DNA from 3 places in the Chromobacterium vaccinii genome. Region 2 is predicted to be linked to each of the others. Evidence: predicted binding sites of a transcription regulator. Region 2 holds the regulator's gene; each other region holds the start of a gene.

Region 1 (4,368 bases), 710 kb from region 2:
CATCGCCGAGGCGCTGGCGCCGCGGCTTGGCCTGCTTCCCGACGCCGCCGCGCCCGGCGCGCTCCGGCTGCCGCTCGACCCCGCCGCGCCGCTGGCATCCCGGCTGCAGCGGCTGCTGGACATCCCCGCCTGCTTCGACGCGGATCCGCGCTTCGGCCTGTACGGCTTTTTCTGCTATGAGCTGATCCACGCCAAGCTGGGCCTGGACGCCGGCTTGCTGGGCGTGTTCCACCTGCCGGAGCGGCTGAGCGAGGACGGCGCCGCCATCGACCTACTGCTGGACACGGCCGACGCCGGCGGCGAGACCTGGCCGCTGGCGCTGGGCCCGCTGCTGGACGCCGACGATTTCGCCGCCGGCCATGGCCTGCCCTACGAGCGGATGTACGCCATCGCCAGCCGGCGCATCGCCGACGGCGGCCTGCGCTCGGTCAATCCCAGCTACGCGATCCAGCGCCCCTGCCCGCGCGACGGCTACCAGATCCACCAGGACCTGCTGGCGCGCAATCCCGCGCCTTACAACCTGTATTTCGACGGCGGCGACTTCCAGCTGGCCGGCTCCTCGCCGGCGATGTTCCTGCGCCTGCGCGACGGCCGGCTCTCCACCAGCCCCATCTGCGGCACCGTCGCGCGCGGCCGCGGCGAGGCCGAAGATCAAGCGCAAGTGGAAAAGCTGCTGGCGTCGGACAAGGACAGGTTCGAGCTGGAGGAATGCGTGAAGGCCGACATGCTGGCCAAGGAAGCGAGCTGCGAGGACATCCGCGTCGACATCGAACGGGAAGTGGAGCGCTTCGCCAATGTGTTCCACACCTCGGCCAGCGTCAGCGCGCGCCTGAAGCCGGGCAAGACCTTGGCCGACGCGATCTGCGACCACCTGTGGCCGGCCACCGTCATCGGCACGCCGGTCGACGCCGCCGCGCGGCTACTCGCGGCACACGAAAGCCGCCGCTGGTACGCCGGCGCCTTCGGCTATCTGTGCGCCGGCGAAGCGGAGCTCGGCACCATGATCCGCACCGCGCTGCTGGCGGACGGAAAGGCCACCACCCGGGTGGGCAGTACGCTGAGCGCGCACTCCAGCCCGCAGTTGGAGCGCAGCGAGCTGGAAGCCAAAGCCTCTCTGATCCTGGGGGTGTTGTGAGCGCCCTCACCATAGAGGACATCGATGCCGACGCGATCACGATACGGCTGGTCAACACCGCCAAGACTTACCTCGTGCCGCTGGACCGGGTAATCCGCTTGCAGTGCCTGCAGGGGCTGCCGCGGGATGAAATCCTGCTGGCCGGCGTGCTGGCCGGCAAGGTGGCGCGCAAGCGCCCCGCCCTCCTGGCGCAGTATGACTTCTCCGACGTCGCCGTCTCCGGCGACTTCCGGCCGCAGCATGTGGTGTTCGAGCGCAGCGTCGGCTTCCTCGCCGACGGCGACGCCCGGGTGGACCTGCCGTTCCGCGAGCTGCTGGGCAATCTGGACGCGATCTCGCGGCTGAGCGACGAGGCGGCGTTCTATCTGGGTTTCAGCTACGCGCTATTCGCGCTGCCGGGCGAGGATCTGGCCTTCGACGACCACCCCCGCCCCTACCTGACGCTGAAATAGCGGCTCAGAACCCCAGCCCGCTGTCGTCCTGGGCGCGGCGCCAGTCGAACCAGGGGCCGGGGTCGGTCTTGCGCCCCGGCGCGATATGCTCGTGGCCGGCGATGGCGGACAGCGGCAGCCCGCGCCGCAGCTCGCGCGACAGCGCCGCCAGCGTGCGGTACTGCGCCTCGCTGAAAGGCTCGAAATCGCAGCCCTCCATCTCCACGCCGATGGAGAAGTCATTGCACTTCTCGCGTCCCCGCCAGCTGGAGACGCCGGCATGCCAGGCGCGCTTGCCCACCGGCACGAACTGCAGCAGGTGGCCGTCGCGCCGGATGAAGAAATGCGACGACACCCGCAGTTGGTGCACGCCCTGGTAATAGGGGTGCTCGTCCGGATCCAGCCGGTTGGAGAACAGCTGCTCGACGCCGGCCCCGCCGTAACGGTAAGGCGGCAGGCTGATATTGTGGATCACCAGCAGCTCCGGCGCGCAGCCCGGGCTGCGTTCGTCGCAGTTCGGCGACGGCAGCTGCTGGGCGCCCTGCATCCAGCCGTCCGCGCCCAGCGCCAGCGCCGGCGCGGCGGACGGCCGGTAGACCAGCCGCCACAGCGCCAGCCCGTCGGTGGTGTTCCAGCGCTGCTCCAGCACGAAACCGGCCTTGTGGTACAGCGCGATGGCCGCCTGGTTGACCTCGGCGGTATCCACGCTGACGCGGTCCTCGCCCTGCAGCGCGCGGTTCAGCAGCCGATAGCCCCAGCCCTGCTGCAAATGCGCCGGGTCCACCACCGTGCGCTCGATGTGCATGCCGCCATCGGAACCGCGGGACGTCACCAGCAGGCCGCGCAGCTCATTCCCTTCGAAGGCGGCCAGAATGCGGTCCCGGCAAGAATGCAACGCCGCCAGGTCCGGCCACATCACCGGCAGGGCCGGATAATTCAGCCACTCCACCTCCAGCCGGTGCGCGTCCAGCTGCAGCCGCAGGGCCCGCCGCGCCAGCGCCGCGTCGCCGCGGGCCAATTCCGTCACTTCGAACGGCAACTCCATTTCATCTCTCCGTCATCTTCGGATCGGATCATCTCGTACAATTCCGGCTTGTGTTCCATCGCGCAAAGCGGTATCAAGAACTTGCGTCGCGCGTCGCGCGGGCGGAAAAGCGTCGCTCACCGCTTGAGGCGCATCATGTCCACGGCCCTGGCATGGCGGCACAATCATGCCAGAACCCACGCAGGAGACCATCTTCATGCTCACACTCGACACCTTGGGCAAAGCCGCCGCCGCGCCCAGCTTCGAACAACCGCTGGAAATGCTGCAGGCCTGTCACGACAAGATCCGCCGTTTCTGCGATCAACTGGACAAGCTGCCGCCCTATATCGAGGAGCACGGCGTCGACGACGCCGCGCGCAACACCATAGACGACGTGGTCCGCTATTTCGACGTCGCCGGCCCCGCCCATCATACCGACGAAGAGGAAGAGCTGTTTCCCCTGCTCGAAGAACGCCTCCCCACCGCCGCCTCGCGGCTGGAGCAGCTATCCGCCGAGCACGGCTACCTGCACTCCTGCTGGAACGCCATCCGCGACGACCTGGTCGCGCTGCGCGACGGGCGCATCCGCCAGATCAGCAGGACCGAGCTGCAGGAATTCGCCCGCCAGTACCGCGAGCACGCGGCCGCCGAGGAGGAATGGCTGTTTCCCGCCGCCGCCGGCGCGCTCAGCGCCGAAGAGCTGCGCCAGGCCGGCGCCAATATGGCCAGGCGCCGCCAGGGCTGAGTCCGCCTCTGCAAGCGAAACGGGCTGCCCGCTTCCGCCGGCAGCCCGTCGCTGTCTTCACCCTTTGACTCGGCGGTCCGCTCAGGCGGTCAGCTTCAGCAACTGGGCGAAAGCGTCCTCGAACAGCTTCAAACCGTCCTGCTGCAGCTTCTCGCCGACCGCCGCCAGATCGATGCCGGCGGCTTCCACAGCGGCCAGCAGCGCCTTGGCATCGTCCATGTTCTGCGGCAGCGTCAGCGCGGCGTCGCCATGGTCGCGGAAGGCGGCCATGGTCGCGTCCGGCACGGTGTTGACGGTTTCGTCGCCGATCAGGCTCTCCACGTACAGCACGTCGCGGTAAGCCGGGTTCTTGGTGCCGGTGGACGCCCACAGCAGGAATTGCGGGCGGGCGCCGGCGGCGCGCAGCTTGGCGAACTCTTCGCCGTGGAAACGCTCCTGGTAGCGGGCGTACGCGGCTTTGGACAGCGCGATCGCCACCTTGCCCTGATGCGGCTCGGCCACTTGCGGATCCAGCAGGCTGTCGACGCGCGACAGGAAGAAGCTGGCCACGGCCTTGACGCCGGCCACCGGCTGGCCGTCGGCCAGGCGAGCCGACAGGCCGGCGATATACGCGTCCCAGACCGCTTCCACCTGCGGCAGCGAGAACAGCAGCGTGATGTTGACGTTGACGCCTTCGCGGGTCAGCGTCTGGAACGCGCGGACGCCCTCGGCGGTCGCCGGGATCTTGATCATCGCGTTGGCGCGGCCGATCTCGGCCCATAGGCGGCGCGCGGCGGCCAGGGTGCCGGCCTCGTCGCGCGACAGCTCGGGCGACACTTCCAGGCTGACGTAGCCGTCGTTGCCCTGGCTGGCTTCGTACTGCGGCAGCAGCAGGTCGCAGGCCGCCTGGATGTCGGCCACCACCAGCTTCTCGTAGCGGGCCTCGGCGGACAGGGCGGCGTTCTGCTTCAGAACGGCCAGTTCGCCCTGATAGCTCGCGTCGCCGCTGATCGCCTTGTAAAAAATGGCCGGATTGGAGGTCACGCCGGCGATG
Region 2 (4,368 bases):
TTCATTCATCATGAAGCGCTTGGAGACGCGGATGCGGCGATCGTTGAGGAAGGCGCCGACGCCGCGCGAGGCGGTGAACAGATCGTTGCGGTTCGGGTCGTAGACCACCGCCTGCTGGACCTGGCCCTTGTGCGCCAGCGCGATCGAGATGGCGTACTGGGGATGGCCGTGCAGGAAGTTGGTGGTGCCGTCGATCGGGTCGATGATCCATTCGTATTCGGAAGAACCCACGCCTTTGGCGCCGGACTCTTCTGCTAGAATCGCGTGCTTCGGATAGGCTTCGAGAATGACGCTGATGATCGCGTCTTCGGCGGCGCGATCCACCTCGGTCACAAAGTCATTGTGCTTTTTCTTCTCTACGCGGATGGCGTCGAGGTTGAGCGACGCGCGCTGGATAACACTGCCTGCGCGGCGAGCGGCTTTAACCGCGACATTGAGCATCGGATGCATTGACGGCCTCTACACTTGAACGATGGGCGGGTGTCCGTCGATGACGCGACACCCGCCGGTAACAATCTGGGTTAAGGAACAAAAAAACCCGACGCCTGGGCGCGGGCTTTTGGTATATGCCCGCTATTTTAATGTGAAAACGCCAATGAATAAACCCCAAGTACCTGATTTTCTGAAAAACATCCGCGTGGTGCTCGCCCGCCCCAACCATCCGGGCAATATCGGCTCTGCCGCGCGCGCGATGAAAACCATGGGTTTGAGCCGCCTGTACCTGGTCGAACCCAAGGTGTTTCCCAGCGACGAGGCCAACACGCTGGCCTCGGGCGCGGTGGATCTGCTGGAAAACGCCGCCGTGGTTTCCACGCTGGCCGAGGCCCTGTCCGACGTCACCGTCGCCTGCGCGCTGACCAGCCGCCGCCGCGAATTGACCACGCCGCTGTCCACCCCGCGCCAGACCACGCCGGAATTGATCGCCCGCGCCCGCGACGGCGAACAGGTGGCCCTGGTGTTCGGCAACGAGACCTTCGGCCTGTCGATCGAGGAAGTCGAGCAATGCAACCGCCTGGTGACCATCCCCGGCAATCCCGACTACTTCTCGCTGAACCTGGCGATGGCGGTGCAGGTGATGACCTACGAACTGTTCAGCCACACCGGCGTGGACGTGGAATACCTGCGCGCCGAGGGCGAGGCGGCGACCCAGAGCGAGGTGGACGGCATGTGCGGCCACCTGGAACAGGCGATGGACGAAATCGGCTACTTCCAGCGCCGCAACAGCGAGCGGCTGATGCGCCGGATGCGCACCATGTTCCACCGCGCCGGGATGTTGCGCGAGGAGATCGACATCCTGCGCGGCTTCTACAAACAGGTGCAGCGCACCGCCTCCGGCCGGCCCGGGGATGCCGACTGAGTCCGGCCTCGCCCTGCCCTACGCGCGCCCGGCGGTGCGCGACCTCGCCTTTCTGCTGACCTCTCCTTCGCCCTGGCTGTGCGGCGCCGATCTGCCGCCGGAACGATTGCTGGGGCCGGACGGCGAGGCGCTGCTGGCCCGGCTGGACCATGCGCCAGCCGAGCTCGAGGCCTGGCTGGCCGCCGCCCCCGCCAAACGGCTGGGACAATATGCCGAACGGCTTTTCTCCTTCTGGTTTCGCCAGGTAAAACACATCGACCTCATCGCTGAAAATCTGAAAGTCATAAACCGGGAGCGCCGGACGATCGGAGAGTTCGACTTCCTGCTGCTGCTGGACGGCGAGCCCTGGCATCTGGAAACAGCCAGCAAGTTTTACCTTTCGCTGGGCGAAACCGCCGACGATCTGGTCGGTCCCGGCCTCAATGACGCCTGGCGTTTGAAAGCGACCAAAACCACAACACAATTGCGGCTTTCCCGCCATTCCGACGCGCTTGCCATCCTGCCGGACGGTTTTCAGGACTGCCGCGCCGCGGCCCGGCTCTGCGGCTGGTTCTTCTATCCGGCGGATCAGTTTCCGCCCGCGCCGCTCAATCCCCATCAACTGCGCGGCTGGCTCGCGCCGAGGGACGCCCCCTGGCCGCGCGCCGGCGGCGATTCGCGCTGGGCCTGGCTGCCCAGGCTGTCATGGCTCGCCCCCGCGCTGCTGTCCGAAGCCGATACGCAGGACGAGGCCACCCTGCGCGCGCGGCTGCAAACGATGCCGGCGCCGCAGTTGCTGGCCGAACTGCGAGCGGTAGGCGGCGGCCTGTGGCGCGAGGTCGCGCGCGGCTTCGCCGTCCCGCCCGGCTGGCCGGACCCCGAGCGTCTTGCGGCGCTGAAGCTCAAAATCTCGCGGACATGAAAAAAGGCAGGCGTCGCGCCTGCCTTGATTGCCGATTCCGGACAGCCTTAGTGGCCGTCGGCGTGCATGCAGCCTGAAATCAGGTTTTTCAGCTCGTCTACCAGCACCAGCTGAATGTGCTTGTGATCGACGGTGATCCAGCCCTGCTGCTGGAACTTGGACAGCGTGCGGCTGACCGTTTCCAGCTTCAGGCCGAGGAAGCTGCCGATCTCTTCCCGGCTCATGCGCAGGATGAAGTCGTTGGCGGCGAAGCCCCGGGTGGACAGCCGCTGCGACAAGTTCAGCAGGAAGGCGGCGATGCGCTCCTCCGCCTTCATATTGCCCAGCAGCAGCATCACGTTCTGGTCGCGCACGATCTCGCGGCTCATCAGGCGGTAGAAGTGGTGCTGCAGGCTGGGGATGTCGCGGGACAGCGACTCCATCCGGGTGAACGGCAGCTCGCATACTTCGCTGTCCTCCAGCGCCACCGCGTCGCAGCTGTGGTTGCTGGAAGAAATGCCGTCCAGCCCCATCAGCTCGCCCGACATCAGGAAGCCTGTCACCTGCTCGCGGCCATCCTGGCTGGCGACACAGGTTTTGAAGAAGCCGGTGCGAATCGCGTACAGCGACTTGAAGGACTCGCCGCTGCGGAACAGGTATTCGCCGCGCTTCAGGCGGCGGCTCTGGCGGATCACCGCGTCCAGCTGGCCCATTTCCTCGCGGTTCAGACCGACAGGCAGGCATAGCTCGCGCAGGCTGCAGCTGGAGCAGGAAATTTTCAGCGTATGCAGGGAGGTTTGGTTTTGTTCAGACATGCTGTATGTGCAAGCCGGCGAAGCTTGACCCTTATCAAGGCGGAATTCACTAATTTTTCGCAAATTTACCAGTCCTCCAGAAGTTTTACCATCCGAATACGACATGAAAACTACCCACCCCTTCTCTCCCGCCCATTTTGTCTTCGATCGCGAGTTGATCGAGAGGCTGGATGGCGCGGGGCCTAGATACACATCCTACCCGACGGCAGATCGTTTTACGTCTAATTTCTCGACGCAAGACTATCTGGACAAATTGCGTCAGCGCCAGATCGGCGCCAACCGCAAGCCTCTATCATTGTACGCTCATATACCTTTTTGCAACACCATCTGTTATTACTGCGCCTGCAACAAGATCATCACCAAGGATAGCGGCAAGGCGGACCAGTATCTGGACTATCTGGAGAAGGAAATCCGCCTGGTATCCGCGGAACTGGGCATCCGGGAAAAAGTGATACAGCTGCACTTCGGCGGCGGCACGCCCACCTTCCTGTCCGATGCCCAGCTTGAGCGGCTGATGGGCATCCTGAGCACCCACTTCGAATTCCTGATCGACGGAGAATATTCCATAGAGATTGATCCGCGCAAGGTAAAACGTGAAACCATGCTGAAATTGGCAGGATATGGTTTCAACCGCGTCAGCGTGGGCATACAGGATTTCGATCCCGCGGTGCAGCGCGCGGTAAACCGGATTCAGACCGAAGAGGAAACCCGCGCGGTGATCGAAGCGGCGCGCGAAGGCGGATTCAAATCAGTCAGTCTGGACCTGATCTACGGCCTGCCGCTGCAAAGCCGCGAAACCATGCGCGACACGCTGCAGAAGGCGCTGGCGCTGGATCCGGACCGGCTGTCGCTGTACAACTACGCCCACCTGCCCAGCGTATTCATGCCGCAGCGGCGCATCAATGAGGCGGATCTGCCGCCCGCCGCGGTCAAGCTGGACATCCTGCAAGACGCGGTGAAGACGCTGACCGACGCCGGCTACGTGTTCATCGGCATGGATCATTTCGCCAAGCCCGACGACGAGCTGGCCATCGCCCTGCGCCAGGGCCGGCTGCAACGCAACTTTCAGGGCTATTCCACCCATTCCGATTGCGACATGCTGGCCTTCGGCGTCTCCTCCATCGGCAAGGTGGGCTCCTGTTACAGCCAAAACGACAAGACGCTGGATGGCTATTACGCGGCGCTGGACCAAGGCCGGCTGCCGGTGGTTCGCGGACTGACGCTGGACAACGACGACGTGCTGCGCCGGACCATCATCCAGAGCCTGATGTGCCGTTTCGCGCTATCGGTGGAAGCGATAGAAGAAATCCACGGCA
Region 3 (4,368 bases), 120 kb from region 2:
CATGGTCCTTCTGCGCGCGCTCCACCCAGATCACGTCGTCGAACAGCAGGTCATGGCAATTGTCGGGGGTCAGGCGCTTGTGGGCGAGGCCGGGACGGCACACCATCACGGTGCGCAACTTGCCGCATTCAGAATGAACACCAAACTTGGTCATAACGCTACTCCTTGAGTCTTGTCTGACTTCGGGGGCGGGCATCCGCCCCCACTGGTTTCAAAATCTTTCGCTTACAGGCCGATCTGACCGGTCGCCAGCATGTAGACCGCGATCAGGGCCATCACCACCACGATGGCGGCCAGCACGGCTTCGATCAGGTTGAACGGCTTGCGGCCTTGCTCTTTCTTGGCCCACAGGTAGAACAGCAGGCCCGGCGCGTACAGCACCATGGACAGGAACAGATACTTGGGACCCGCGGCGTAGATCAGCCAGGCGCCATACAGTGTGGCCAGCGCGGCGGTCCAAAATTCCTTGGCGGTGCTTTCGCCCTGGGCGTAGCCCTCGCCGCGCTTGGCCACCAGCAAGGAGTAGCCGGCGCACAACAGGTAGGGAATCAGAATCATCGAGGTGGCCAGCGACAGCAGCGCCAGGTAGCCGGCCGAGCTCTTCAGCGTGATCAGCAGGAACAGCTGGATCAGGCCATTGGTCAGCCACAGCGAGGCGGCCGGGGTGTCGTTGCCGTTGACGGTGCCGAACACCTTGGGCATCACGCCGTCCTTGCCGGCGAGGTAAGGCGCTTCGGCGGCCAGCAAGGTCCAGGCCAAGAGCGCGCCGCCGACGGAGATCACCAGGCCCGCGTTCATCAGGTTGGCGCCGAAGGTGCCGAAGGCTTTCTGCAGCACGTAGGCGGTGGACGGATTCTTCAGCGCGGCCAGTTCAGCCTGGGTCATCACGCCCAGCGACAGCACCGATACGGCGACCAAGAGCGCGATGGTCAGCAGGAAGCCGATCACGGTGGCCTTGCCCACATCCTTCATGCTCTCGGCGCGGCCGGAGAACATCGACGCGCCCTCGATGCCGATGAACACCCACACCGTCACCAGCATGGTGCTCTTCACCTGGTCGACGATGGAGCCGAGCTTGGCGCTGCCCCAGAAGTCCAGGTTGAAGGTATCGACCTTGAATGCGAACACGATCAATAGAATGAACAGGGCCAGCGGCACCAGCTTGGCGATGGTGGTGACGGTATTGATGAAGGCCGCGCCGTGCACGCCGCGCAGCACCAGGAAGTGCAGGCCCCACAGCACCACAGACGCGCAAGCAATGGCGATGGGCGTATTGCCGTCGCCGAAGGCCGGCACCCAGAAGCCCAGCGCCGAGAACATCACCACGAAATAGGAGACGTTGCCGATCCAGGCCGAGATCCAGTAACCCCAGGCCGAGTTGAAGCCCATGTAGTCGCCGAAACCGGCCTTGGCGTAGCCGTACACGCCGCCGGACACTTCCGGCTTGCGCGAAGCTAGCATCTGGAACACGAAGGCCAGCGCCAGCATGCCGACAAAGGTGATGGCCCAGCCGATCAGGATGGCGCCGGCGCCGGCTCCAGCCGCCATGTTCTGCGGCAAGGAAAAGATGCCGCCGCCTATCATGGAGCCGACGACCAGCGCCGTCAGCGCGCCCAGCTTCAGCCTGGGCGACGCGCCCTCGGCCAAGCCGGCTTGGGTTGCAGTTTCAGTGGACATTTTCGTTCTCCGATCTGGTATGTAAACCGAGCATTACATTATTAAATTCTTATCATCTGAAATTATGGTATACCCCGAAAAACAAGGCTTTCCAGCGGTGTCGGTTGTTAGGTTGATTTGCATCAAGCAGGCCCAGCCATCAATCCGGCGACTTCCGGGGAATGCGACCAAGGCTTGCATTAAGGCGTCATGGACAGCTGAATCCGGAACGGCGGAAATGCGCGCTCAGCGCCTGTTCAAAGTCTCTACCGGCAGAAAGCGGCAGCCTGGCCAACCGGCTATCTGCCGCGTTGCCGGATGGACAGGGTCTGCCCTTCGTCGTGCGCCTCGCCTGTCGACAGCGCCCAGCGGTTCGCAACAAGGCTTTGAACAGGAGCCATGCGTGACAGAACGCCTGGCCCCGCATCGCGCCCTCTTGCCGCGCGACTGGCGCCGTCTGCGCGAACGCGCCTTGGTTCAGATCCGTTGCGGGCTTGCGCCAGCGACTCTTAAGCATAGAAAGGGAATGCCGGGCGAAAAGCCCGAAACGGAAATAGTCTGATACAGAACAAATTCGCGACGCGGCGGACAAAAAAAACGGATACGGCCCACCACCGTATCCGCCAACACACACATCAAGAGGAAATACTGAAAACGACAGGGGTAATCCTTACTTGCCCGGCTTGTTCATGTTCCGGAAAATCACCCACAAAGCCCCGAAAGCCACCACGGTGGCGACCACGATAGTCAACAGGCTCAAACGGCCGACATCGTCGGCCAACAATAGGGTCAGCAACTCCATGGTTCCCTCCTACCGGCATGCGGTTTCAATTGACTTGCCAGCGACATAATAACCACTCGACAAACCATGGAATTGACCCAGGTCAAACCGGCCATCCCGGCGATTTGATGCAGGACAAATAAAAAGCCCCCGGCGCGAGCAGAGGGCTTTTTATATACAGATCAAAGGCTTGTGCTGCTTATTTGCCTCCGCCCATATCCTTGGCCAGGAAGAAGGCGTCGGAGAAGAACTCGTTTTCCGGCAGGCCGCGCTCGCGGGTGAAGGTGCCGTGGGCCGCCTCCACCATCACCGGCGCGCCGCAGGCGTAGACCTGGTAATCCGACAGATCGGCGAAATCTTCCAGCACCGCCTGGTGCACGAATCCGGCACGGCCGGTCCAATTGTCTTCCGGCAACGCCTCGGACAGCACCGGGACATAGCTGATGTGCGGATGCGCGGCGGCCCAGCCTTCGGCCAGCTCCGCCATGTACAGGTCGGCCTTGGTGCGGGCGCCCCAGTAGAACTTCATCGGCCGGGTGATACCATGATGGATCGCATGCTCGATGATGCCCTTGACCGGCGCGAAGCCGGTGCCGCTGGCGATCAGCACGATGGGTTTGTCCGACTCCTCGCGCAGGAAGAAGGAACCCATCGGGCCCTTGAAGCGCATGATCTCGCGCTCCTTCATCTGATGGAACACATACTCGGAGAACGAGCCGCCCGGCTGATGGCGGATGTGCAGTTCCAGGAAGGAATCGTCATGCGGCGCGTTGGCGATCGAGAAGCTGCGCTTTTTGCCGTCCTTCATCAGGATGTCGATATACTGGCCGGCGCGGAACTGCAAACGCTCGGACACCGGGAGCTTCAGCTTCAGCACAGCCACGTCGTGGATCTTTTCTATCGTTTCGACCCGGCACGGCAGCGTCTTGATCTGGATGTCGCCGATGCCGGTCACTTCGCGCGCCTCGATGCTGATGTCGCCTTGCGGCTTCGCACAGCAGAACAAGGCCATGCCCTGCGCGCGCTCGGCGGCGGACAACGCCTTTTCCTGGAAGCCGTCCTGGCTCACCTCGCCCTCCAGCACCTTGCCCTTGCAGGCGCCGCAAGCGCCGTCGCGGCAGCCGTAGGGCAGGCCCACGCCCTGGCGCAGCGCCGCTTCAAGAATGGTTTCGTGCGCTTCAACACTGAATGCATGCCCGCTGGGGAGCACTTTCACCTGGCAAGTCATAATCGTTTCTCAATCCCGAATTCTGGCTAAAATGCACACCATGCGTACTTTACTTGTCATCGGCGCCGGCGATGTCGCCCGGCGCGCCCTGCCGCAGCTTCGCCGGAGTTGGCGGATATTGACCCTGTGTCGCACCGAAGAGGCCGCCGCCCGCTGGCGCGCGCTGGGCGCCTTGCCGCTGATAGGCGATCTGGACCATGCCCCCAGTCTGGCGCGCCTCGCCGGGCTGGCCGACGCCGCGCTGCTGACCGCGCCGCCGCCGGCCCATGGCCGGACAGACTCGAGAATGCGCAAGTTGTTGTACGCGCTGGCAAAAGCGAACAGCATACCACAGCAATTGATCTACATCAGCACAAGCGGCGTGTATGGCGACGCAGGCGGCGCCGTGCTGGACGAAGCCGCGGCGGTCCGCCCGCGCAACGATCGCGCGCAGCGGCGCGCCGACGCCGAATCCCAGCTGCGCCGCTTCGCCATCGCCCGCGGCTGCGCGTTGACCATCCTGCGCGCGCCGGGCATCTATGCCGATGAACGGCTGCCGCTGTCGCGCTTCGCCGCCGCCGCTCCCTTGATCATCGATGCCGAAGACAGCTGGAGCAACCACATCCACGCCGACGACCTGGCGCAGCTGTGCGCGGCGGCCTTGCGCCGCAGAAGCGGCATCCGCGTCTACAACGCCTGCGACGACCAACCGCTGCCAGTCGGC

The links. The regulator FNR, encoded in region 2, switches genes on or off when oxygen is low (the NO sensors DNR and NnrR bind a similar motif). The targets are predictions, from matches to a motif close to TTGATNNNNATCAA.
Region 1: BKX93_RS12515 (hemerythrin domain-containing protein) is a predicted target of FNR. The motif match lies at 2,735-2,748, and genes of this name have one in related genera.
Region 3: BKX93_RS23660 (DUF3149 domain-containing protein) is a predicted target of FNR. The motif match lies at 2,531-2,544, and genes of this name have one in related genera.

The regions. Positions count from the first base shown of each region.
Region 1 is NZ_CP017707.1:2,676,802-2,681,169, forward strand. Features, by position in the region: gene BKX93_RS12500 (chorismate-binding protein) at 1-1,135, shown strand, start outside; gene BKX93_RS12505 (hypothetical protein) at 1,132-1,587, shown strand; gene ampD (1,6-anhydro-N-acetylmuramyl-L-alanine amidase AmpD) at 1,592-2,137, opposite strand; partial or broken gene BKX93_RS25695 (GNAT family N-acetyltransferase) at 2,195-2,611, opposite strand; gene BKX93_RS12515 (hemerythrin domain-containing protein) at 2,808-3,335, shown strand; gene tal (transaldolase) at 3,417-4,368, opposite strand, start outside.
Region 2 is NZ_CP017707.1:1,964,809-1,969,176, forward strand. Features, by position in the region: gene BKX93_RS09120 (inositol monophosphatase family protein) at 1-450, opposite strand, end outside; gene BKX93_RS09125 (RNA methyltransferase) at 596-1,357, shown strand; gene BKX93_RS09130 (DUF1853 family protein) at 1,347-2,258, shown strand; gene fnr (fumarate/nitrate reduction transcriptional regulator Fnr) at 2,306-3,052, opposite strand; gene hemN (oxygen-independent coproporphyrinogen III oxidase) at 3,156-4,368, shown strand, end outside.
Region 3 is NZ_CP017707.1:2,086,767-2,091,134, forward strand. Features, by position in the region: gene BKX93_RS09725 (arginine deiminase) at 1-154, opposite strand, end outside; gene arcD (arginine-ornithine antiporter) at 226-1,677, opposite strand; gene BKX93_RS23660 (DUF3149 domain-containing protein) at 2,327-2,458, opposite strand; gene BKX93_RS09735 (CDP-6-deoxy-delta-3,4-glucoseen reductase) at 2,637-3,665, opposite strand; gene BKX93_RS09740 (SDR family oxidoreductase) at 3,706-4,368, shown strand, end outside.